DNA from 4 places in the Angustibacter peucedani genome. Region 3 is predicted to be linked to each of the others. Evidence: predicted binding sites of a transcription regulator. Region 3 holds the regulator's gene; each other region holds the start of a gene.

What was found. Region 3 encodes HrcA, which represses chaperone genes, less so after heat shock. Its sites were predicted from a motif close to GNTNGCACTCGGNNNNNCCGAGTGCNANC; they were not measured.
Region 1: the regulator HrcA is predicted to act here: its motif matches at 1,284-1,312, upstream of ACYVJ4_RS01215 (Hsp20/alpha crystallin family protein).
Region 2: the regulator HrcA is predicted to act here: its motif matches at 1,240-1,268, upstream of groL (chaperonin GroEL).
Region 4: the regulator HrcA is predicted to act here: its motif matches at 1,038-1,066, upstream of ACYVJ4_RS16885 (FmdB family zinc ribbon protein).

The regions. Positions count from the first base shown of each region.
Region 1 is NZ_BAAGXY010000003.1:29,291-31,484, forward strand. Features, by position in the region: gene ACYVJ4_RS01210 (tripartite tricarboxylate transporter permease) at 1-667, shown strand, start outside; gene ACYVJ4_RS01215 (Hsp20/alpha crystallin family protein) at 699-1,175, opposite strand; gene ACYVJ4_RS01220 (MOSC domain-containing protein) at 1,338-1,907, opposite strand; gene ACYVJ4_RS01225 (ANTAR domain-containing protein) at 1,929-2,194, opposite strand, start outside.
Region 2 is NZ_BAAGXY010000146.1:14,127-16,320, reverse strand. Features, by position in the region: gene groL (chaperonin GroEL) at 1-1,121, opposite strand, end outside; gene ACYVJ4_RS17980 (hypothetical protein) at 1,319-1,807, shown strand; gene ACYVJ4_RS17975 (LytR C-terminal domain-containing protein) at 1,773-2,194, opposite strand, start outside.
Region 3 is NZ_BAAGXY010000039.1:32,464-34,657, forward strand. Features, by position in the region: gene ACYVJ4_RS08730 (Pr6Pr family membrane protein) at 1-313, shown strand, start outside; gene hrcA (heat-inducible transcriptional repressor HrcA) at 366-1,385, shown strand; gene dnaJ (molecular chaperone DnaJ) at 1,455-2,194, shown strand, end outside.
Region 4 is NZ_BAAGXY010000116.1:14,281-16,474, reverse strand. Features, by position in the region: gene ACYVJ4_RS16890 (S-methyl-5'-thioadenosine phosphorylase) at 1-537, opposite strand, end outside; gene ACYVJ4_RS16885 (FmdB family zinc ribbon protein) at 640-996, opposite strand; gene ACYVJ4_RS16880 (tetratricopeptide repeat protein) at 1,188-1,553, shown strand; gene ACYVJ4_RS16875 (FAD-binding dehydrogenase) at 1,596-2,194, shown strand, end outside.

The DNA.
Region 1 (2,194 bases), on a different contig from region 3:
GTCGTACGCGATCGAGAAGAAGCTGACCAAGCACCCCGAGGAGTTCGGCAAGGGCGCCATCGAGGGCGTTGCCGGGCCGGAGGCCGCCAACAACGCTTCTGCCGCAGGGGTTCTGGTGCCCTTGCTGACGCTCGGCCTGCCGACGTCCGCCACCGCCGCGGTGCTCATCGCGGCCTTCCAGGGCTACGGCATCCGGCCCGGGCCGCTGCTGTTCGAGGACGAGGGCGCCCTGGTCTGGGCGCTCATCGCGAGCCTGTACGTCGGCAACGTGCTGCTGCTGGTGCTGAACCTGCCGCTGGTGGGGTTGTGGGTGCGGGTGCTGCGCATCCCGCGGCCGTACCTGTACGCCGGCATCCTGCTGTTCGCGGCGCTGGGTGCCTACGCGATCAACGGGCTGCGCGCCGACCTGGTGCTGCTGCTCGCGATCGGCGTGGTGGGCTACGTGATGCGGCGCTTCGGCTACCCGATCGCCCCGGCGATCATCGGGCTGATCCTCGGCCCGATCGCCGAGGAGCAGCTGCGCCGCACCCTCGCCATCAGCCAGGGCGACCCGACGGCGCTGGTCGCCAGCCCGTTCGCGGCGGTCGTCTACTCGCTGCTCGCCGTGCTGACCGCGGTCGTCGTGCTGCTGCGCCTGCGCGCCCGTCGGGCGGCCGGCCGGCCATGACCGGCCGGCCACCGCGGCGGGGCGGCGCGGCTCAGCCGGAGGAGCCGGCGAGCTCGGCGTCCGCGGTACCGGACCCCTGCGTGCCGATCGCGGTCTGGCTGGTGCCGTGCGAGACTTCGATGCGCCGCGGCTTGGCGTCCTCGGCGACGGGCAGCGTCAGGGCGAGGACGCCGTCGGTGTAGGTCGCCTCGATGCGGTCCAGCGCCAGCCCCGCGCCGAGCGTCAGCTGGCGCACGAAGGTGCCGGAGGGCCGCTCCTGGGTCAGCCACTCGACGTCCTCGCCGCGATGGGACCGCTCGGCCCTGATCGTCAGCACCCGGCCGTCGACCCCGACGTCCACCGATCCGGGGTCGACGCCGGGCAGGTCGCACAGCAGGACGTAGTGGTCGCCGGACCGGAACAGGTCCATCGGCATGGCGCGCATCGCCTGGCTCATGCCGCTGGCGTGGTCGAGCAGGCGCGAGGCCATGTCGTCGAGGTCACGGAACGGGTCGAACCGCGTCACCATCGGTACCACCTCCTCGGGGCGGGACGGAGGTGCGAGCCCCCTGGCTCGCACGTCGCGCGCGAGGCGGGTGCGGTGACGGTCACGCCGTCCAGCACGCGACAGCAGTGTTTTAGCACTCTTGCCGCCAGAGTGCTAGTCCCAGAACGGGACAGGTGTGCGGGGCTACGGGAGGCGTTGGCGCCGTCGAACCCGGTCGCCCGCCCGTGAGGGGTCGTGGTCGACGTCCGTGACCAGGCCGACCGGGCCGACGCTCAGCACGCCGGACGTCGTCGGCAGCGCGCGCAGGCCGCCGCGGCCGCGCAGGGCGTCGCGCGCGCCGGGAGCGAGCCGGTCGTCCATCCAGGCGCACGGCGAGGTCTCGCCCGCGGCCCGGAAGGTGACGTCGCCGTCACGGCCGGTCAGCGTGAAGGTGCTGTGCCGCAAGGCGTTGAGGTCGATGCCGCGCGTCACCACGTTGCGCCGGGTGGTGCGGGGGTCGAGGCTCCCGCGGTCGAGGCCGAGCTCGTCCTCGACCTGCTCCAGCGACTCGGCCGCGACGAACGAGACTGCGGACGCGAGGTTGCCGACCCGGCCGAAGAAGCGGTCGCCGCGGATGCCCTGGTCGGCGACGACCTCGACGGAGTCCGGGTACGACGTCGGGTACGGGCCGACGCCGTCCGCCGGGTCCCTGGAGTGGAACCAGTAGTTGTGGCCCGGTGACACGACGAGCGCCACGATCTGCGGACCGGTCATGCCGCCCAGCCTAGGCAGGCGTCAGCGCGGCGAGGGCTCGAGGTCCTCGTCGTCGTCGCGGTCCTCGACCGGGTCGCGCACGGAGCGGACGAGCGAGGTCGCGACCGTGCGCAGCTTGACGTTCTCGTCCTGGGACCGGCGCACCAGGATGGCGAACGCCGAGTCGGCGTCGCACCGGTGCTGGGCCATGAGGATCCCCTTGGCCTGGTCGATCACGGCACGCGACAGCAGCGCCTCGCGCAGCTGCTCCGCCTCCGTGACCGCCTGCTCGTACAGCTCCCGAGGGA
Region 2 (2,194 bases), on a different contig from region 3:
ACGCCGCCGGCCAGCTTGGCGAGCCGCTCCTGCAGCTTCTCGCGGTCGTAGTCGGAGTCCGACTTCTCGATCTCGGCGCGGATCTGGTTGACCCGGCCGGCGATCGCCTCGGCGTCACCCGCACCCTCGACGATCGTGGTCTCGTCCTTGGTGATGACCACCTTGCGGGCGCGGCCCAGCATGTCGAGGCCGGTGTTCTCGAGCTTGAGGCCGACCTCCTCGCTGATGACCTGACCACCGGTGAGGATCGAGATGTCGCCGAGCATCGCCTTGCGGCGGTCGCCGAAGCCGGGGGCCTTGACGGCGACCGACTTGAACGTGCCGCGGATCTTGTTGACGATCAGCGTCGAGAGCGCCTCGCCGTCGACGTCCTCGGCGATGATGACCAGCGGCTTGCCCGACTGCATGACCTTCTCGAGCAGCGGGAGCAGGTCCTTGACGGTCGAGATCTTGGAGTTCGCGACGAGGATGTAGGGGTCCTCGAGCTCGGTCTCCATGCGCTCGGTGTCGGTGACGAAGTACGCCGAGATGTAGCCCTTGTCGAAGCGCATGCCCTCGGTGAGCTCGAGCTCGAGCCCGAAGGTGTTCGACTCCTCGACGGTGATGACGCCTTCCTTGCCGACCTTGTCCATCGCCTCGGCGATGAGCTCGCCGATCGACGGGTCGCCGGCGGAGATGCCGGCGGTCGCGGCGATCTGCTCCTTGGTCTCGACCTCGCGGGCCGAGGCCAGCAGCTGGTCGGACACGGCCTCGACGGCCTGCTCGATGCCGCGCTTGAGGGCCATCGGGTTGGCGCCGGCGGCCACGTTGCGCAGGCCCTCGCGGACCATCGCCTGGGCCAGCACGGTGGCGGTCGTCGTGCCGTCGCCGGCGACGTCGTCCGTCTTCTTGGCGACCTCCTTGACCAGCTCGGCGCCGATCTTCTCGTAGGGGTCGTCGAGCTCGATCTCCTTGGCGATGCTGACACCGTCGTTGGTGATCGTGGGGGCGCCCCACTTCTTCTCCAGGACGACGTTGCGACCCTTCGGGCCGAGCGTGACCCGGACGGCGTCGGCGAGGGCGTTCATGCCCCGCTCGAGCCCGCGGCGGGCCTCCTCGTCGAAGGCGATGATCTTGGCCATGCTGTCGGGTTCCTCCCGTGATCGGGTGGTGGTGACCGGCGGTGCCCGCGACGGACGGAGGCCGGCGCCGCGCTCTGGTCACGCGACGGCCGACGACCTCACCGTTCGGTCGACGTCTGGTAGCACTCACGTGCTGCGAGTGCCAGGTCAATGATTAGCACTCGACCCCCGCGAGTGCAAATGCCATCATCGGGCTCGTGAACGAGCCGCAGCGGCTGCGTCCGCGGGACTGGGTGCGCCGGGTCGTCAACGTGCTGTTCCTCGCCACGCCCGCCGGCCTGGTGCTGGCCCGGCTCGGGCACGCCACGCTGCGCCCCGGGGCGCGCGGCACCTGGGTGGCCACGGGCTACGCGGCCCGCTTCCCCGCCCCGCGCGCGCCCGCGGTGACGATCGGCGACGTCGTCCTGCTGCGGCTGGACGACGCGGCGCTGGCCCGCCGTCCGCGGCTGCTCGTGCACGAGGCCCGGCACACGGGCCAGTGGGCCTGCTGGCTGGGCCTGCTCGGCTTCCCGGCGGCCTACGGCGCAGCCAGCCTGTGGTCGCTCGCCACGGTCGGCAACCCGTCGATGAACAACGTCTTCGAGCGCCGCGCCGGCTTCGTCGACGGCGGCTACCTGCACGCCGACGACCCGGCCGCGGGCGACGGGCCGGTCAGCCCGGGTAGTCGGTCCCCAGCACGACCGTGACCCGGCTGCCGCCGTACAGCGTCGACCGGGTCAGCTCGGCCGGAGCGCCCAGGTCGTCGGCCACCGCCTGCGCGGTCGCCTTCAGCGAGCTGCTGCCGTAGTAGACCGTCGTCACGCCGTCGCCGGCGGCGTTGCCGGTGGCCCGGATCGTCCAGCCCTTGCCGCGCAGCGTGTCGGCCGCTCCGGCCGCCAGCCCCGAGCGGCCGGTGCTGTTGAGCACGGCCACGCTCTGCGTGCGGTCGGCGGTGGCGGTCGGCGTCGAGGTCGCGGTGCTGGACGACGACGGCTTGGTCGTGCGCGTGGACGACGACGTCCCGCTGGACGACGGCCCCGCGGTGACGGTGTTCGACCCGGTGGGCTGGTCGCTCCCCCCGCCCCACCAGCCGG
Region 3 (2,194 bases):
CACCGACACGGTCTTCCACGTCGTCGTCCCGGTGGCGGCGGTCGTGGGCTGGCTGGCGTTCGGCCCCCGCCCGCGCGTCGACGTCCGGACGGTGGCGTGGTCGTTGCTCTTCCCGCTGCTCTGGCTCGGCTACACGCTGGTCCGCGGAGCGGCGGTGCACGAGTACCCGTACCCGTTCGTCGACGTCGACGACCTGGGGTACGCCCGGGTGCTGGTCAACTGCCTCGGCGTGACCGTGCTGCTCCTGCTGCTCGCCGCGGCCGCGCTGGCCCTGGACCGGCGGCTCCCGGCACGTCCGGCGCGGACGTCGTAGACTTGGCACTCGACGCAGCAGAGTGCCAGACCGACGGGCGAGGAGGTGGCCGATGAGCGACGAGCGCCGGCTCGCCGTCCTGCGCGCGATCGTCGAGGACTACGTCCAGACCCGCGAGCCGGTCGGCTCCAAGGCCCTGGTCGAGCGCCACCAGCTCGGCGTCTCGAGCGCGACGATCCGCAACGACATGGCCGCGCTCGAGGACGACGGGCTGATCGCCCAGCCGCACACCAGCGCCGGTCGCGTGCCCACCGAGGCCGGCTACCGGCTGTTCGTCGACCGGCTCACCGAGGTCAAGCCCATGTCGCCCGCCGAGCGCGCGGCGATCGCGGGGTTCCTCTCCGGCGCCGTCGACCTGGACGACGTGGTCGACCGCACCGTGCGGCTGCTGGCGCAGCTGACCCGGCAGGTCGCCGTCGTGCAGTACCCCTCGCTCACCCGCTCGACCGTGCGTCACGTCGAGCTCGTGCCGCTGGGCGACCAGCGGTTGCTCGTCGTGCTGATCGCCGGCACCGGGCGGGTCGAGCAGCGCGTGCTCGAGACCTCGCAGGTGCTCGACGACGCCGTGCTCGGCGAGCTGCGCGCCCGCATCAACGCCGAGTCGGCCGGCCGCCTGCTCACCGACGCCGCCAGCCGGCTGCAGTCGCTGCCCGACGACCTGCCGCCCGAGGACCGCGACCTGGCCCGCTCGGTGGTGCGGGCCCTCGACGACGCGCTGGTCGAGGAGCGCGAGGAGCGCGTGGTGCTGGCCGGCGCCGCCAACCTGGCCCGGTTCGGCCAGGACTTCCCCGAGAGCATCGGGCCGGTGCTCGACGCGCTCGAGGAGCACGTCGTGCTGATGCGGCTGCTGGGCGAGCTGTCGTCCGACCCGTCCGCCGTCGCCGTGCGCATCGGCAGCGAGCTGGCCCACGAGGGCCTGCGCTCGACGTCCGTCGTCACCAGCGGCTACGGCGGCAACCGGGACGTCGTCGCCAGCCTCGGCGTGCTCGGCCCGACCCGCATGGACTACCCGACCACGATGGCCACGGTCCGCGCCGTGGCCCGCTACGTCTCGCGGGTGCTGGACGGGTAAGCCGCCCGACCCACCCGCCGGGGCGGCGCCCGCGCCGCCCGCCTCCCGACCGTGTGAAGAGAAGGACCGTTGAGCGACCACTACGAGACCCTGGGCGTCGCCCGTGACGCGACGCCCGAGGAGATCAAGAAGGCCTACCGCAAGCTGGCCCGCCAGCTGCACCCCGACGTCAACCCCGGAGCCGAGGCCGAGGACCGGTTCAAGTCGGTCAGCGCGGCCTACGACGTGCTGAGCGACCCGGGCAAGCGGGCTGCGTACGACCGCGGCGGCGACGCGTTCGGCGGCGCGGCCGGCGGCTACGGCCAGGGCTTCTCGTTCACCGACATCATGGACGCGTTCTTCGGCGGCCAGGGCGGCGCGCAGAGCGGCCCGCGCTCGCGCCAGCGTCGCGGCCAGGACGCGCTGATCCGGGTGCAGATCGACCTGCGCGACGCGGTGTTCGGCACCGAGAAGGAGATCTCGGTCGACACCGCGGTCGGCTGCCCGACCTGCCACGGCGAGGGCGCGCAGCCCGGCACCGGCACCCGCACCTGCGACGTGTGCGGCGGCCGCGGCCAGGTGCAGCACGTGCAGCGCTCGTTCATGGGCAACGTCATGACCTCCCGTCCGTGCGCCACCTGCCAGGGCTACGGCACGGTCATCGCCCACCCCTGCGTGCAGTGCTCGGGCGAGGGGCGGGTGCGCTCGCGCCGCTCGATGACGATCCGGGTGCCGGCGGGCGTCGACACCGGAACGCGCATCCAGCTCGCCGGCGAGGGCGAGGTCGGCGCCGGCAACGGCCCGGCGGGCGACCTCTACGTCGAGATCGC
Region 4 (2,194 bases), on a different contig from region 3:
GGCGGCCGCGTGCCACTGCGACTCGGCCCGTGTCGAGAAGCGCGGCCCGTTGATGACCACCAGCGTGCCGCCGTCGACCACCGCCTCGCCCGCCGCGGCGCCGACGTCGGCCACCACCCGACGTCCGCGCGGGCAGTACGGGTCGGCGAGCGAGACGTGCACGACCGGGCCCTCGTCGCCGTAGACCGTGTGCTCGCGACCCCACGTGCGGTCGACCACCTGGTCGGGCAGCACGAGCGTCCCCGGCCCCTGGTCGGCGCGCAACGAGCCGACGGCGCAGGGGGCCAGCACCTGCCGCACGCCCACCGACCGCAGGGCCCACAGGTTGGCTCGGTAGTTGACCCGGTGCGGCGGGAAGCGGTGGTCGCGCCCGTGCCGCGGCACGAACGCCACCGGCCGGCCGCCCACCTCGCCGAGCGTCAGCGGGTCGCTCGGCGGGCCGAACGGCGTGTCGACCTCGACCTCGCGGGTGTCGTCGAGGAAGGCGTAGAAGCCGGAGCCGCCGATGACGCCGACGGGGGCGGTGGGATCGCTCATGCCCCGCAGACTAGGTGCGGCGGACGACGTCCGGACGACGGGTGCGGCCGCCCTGTGGACGGCGGGGGAGCCGTCGTCCACCGGTGGACGACGGCGACGGGCTCAGGCCGCGGAGGTCGACCCGCCGGTGGACGAGCCGCCGCTGGACGACGAGCCGGACGAGCTGGACGACGAGCCGGACGAGCTCGAGGTCGACGAGCTGTCGCTCTTGCCGGCGGACCCGCTCTCGCCCTTGCTGCCGGACGAGCCGTCGGCCTTGCCGGCCGGCACCGACGACGAGGTGCCGCGCGAGTCGGTGCGGTAGAAGCCCGAACCCTTGAAGACCACCCCCACCGATCCGAAGACCTTGCGCAGGCGGCCCCCGCACTCGGGGCACTCGGTGAGCGCGTCGTCCGTGAACGCCTGGAACACCTCGAAGGCGTGGTCGCAGTGGGTGCAGGCGTAGTCGTACGTCGGCATCTGGGCCCCTCCACAGGTACGGCGACCCGGTCTCGGCTCTGGTTGGCACTCCGGGCGAACGAGTGCCAAGTGTACGGGTCGTGCAACGCCGCCGTCGACGTGCCGATTCCGCACGGAATGCCGCACCGGACGACGGCGTTGACCGCTCGACCGCGGCCACCCCGGCCGCACCGGCCCCGAGGAGGGCACCGATGACGACCAACACCGGCTACGAGCTCTTCCGGCTGGCCGAGCAGTCCCTGCAGGACGGTCACCCGCGGCACGCCGTCAGCACGCTCGAGCGCATGGACGCCGACGACCTGGCCAGCCCGGCGGCCCAGCGGCTGCTCGCGCTCGCGTGCTACCGCTTCGCCGCGCTGGGCCGCGCCCGCGACATCACCGCCCGGCTGGTCGAGGCCGACCCGTCGGACGCCGAGGCCGCGCACCTGCTCGGCCGCACGCTGACCCGGATGGGCCGGCGCGACGAGGCCCGGCAGTGGCTGCGGCTGGCCGCCGCGCTCGACCCGCGCGACGAGCACGTGGCGTACGCCGACGACACGGTGCGGATCGCGGGCTGAGCCCCCGGCACGACCCAGCCCTGACCTGGCACGATGCGGCGCATGGACGCTGACGTCGTCGTGGTCGGGGCCGGGCTGGCCGGGCTGGTCGCCACCGCCGAGCTGGTGGACGCCGGACGACGGGTCGTGCTCGTCGACCAGGAACCCGAGGGGTCCCTGGGCGGCCAGGCGTTCTGGTCGTTCGGCGGCCTGTTCCTGGTCGACAGCCCCGAGCAGCGCCGCATGGGCATCAAGGACTCGCTGGACCTCGCCTGGCAGGACTGGCTCGGCACCGCCGGCTTCGACCGCGAGCGCGAGGACCGCTGGCCGCGGCGCTGGGCCCGCGCGTACGTCGAGTGGGCCGCCACCGAGAAGCGCGCCTGGCTGCACGAGCAGGGGCTGCGCTTCTTCCCGGTGGTCGGGTGGGCCGAGCGCGGCGGGTACCTCGCCGACGGGCCGGGCAACTCGGTGCCGCGCTTCCACATCACGTGGGGCACCGGCCCGGGGGTGGTCGCGCCGTTCGAGCGCCGGGTGCGCGAGGGCATCGCGCGCGGCCTCGTGCGCTACGCGCCGCGCCACCGGGTCGACGGGCTGGGCGTCACCGACGGCGTCGTCGACGGCGTGCGCGGCAGCGTGCTCGCGCCCAGCGACGTGCGGCGCGG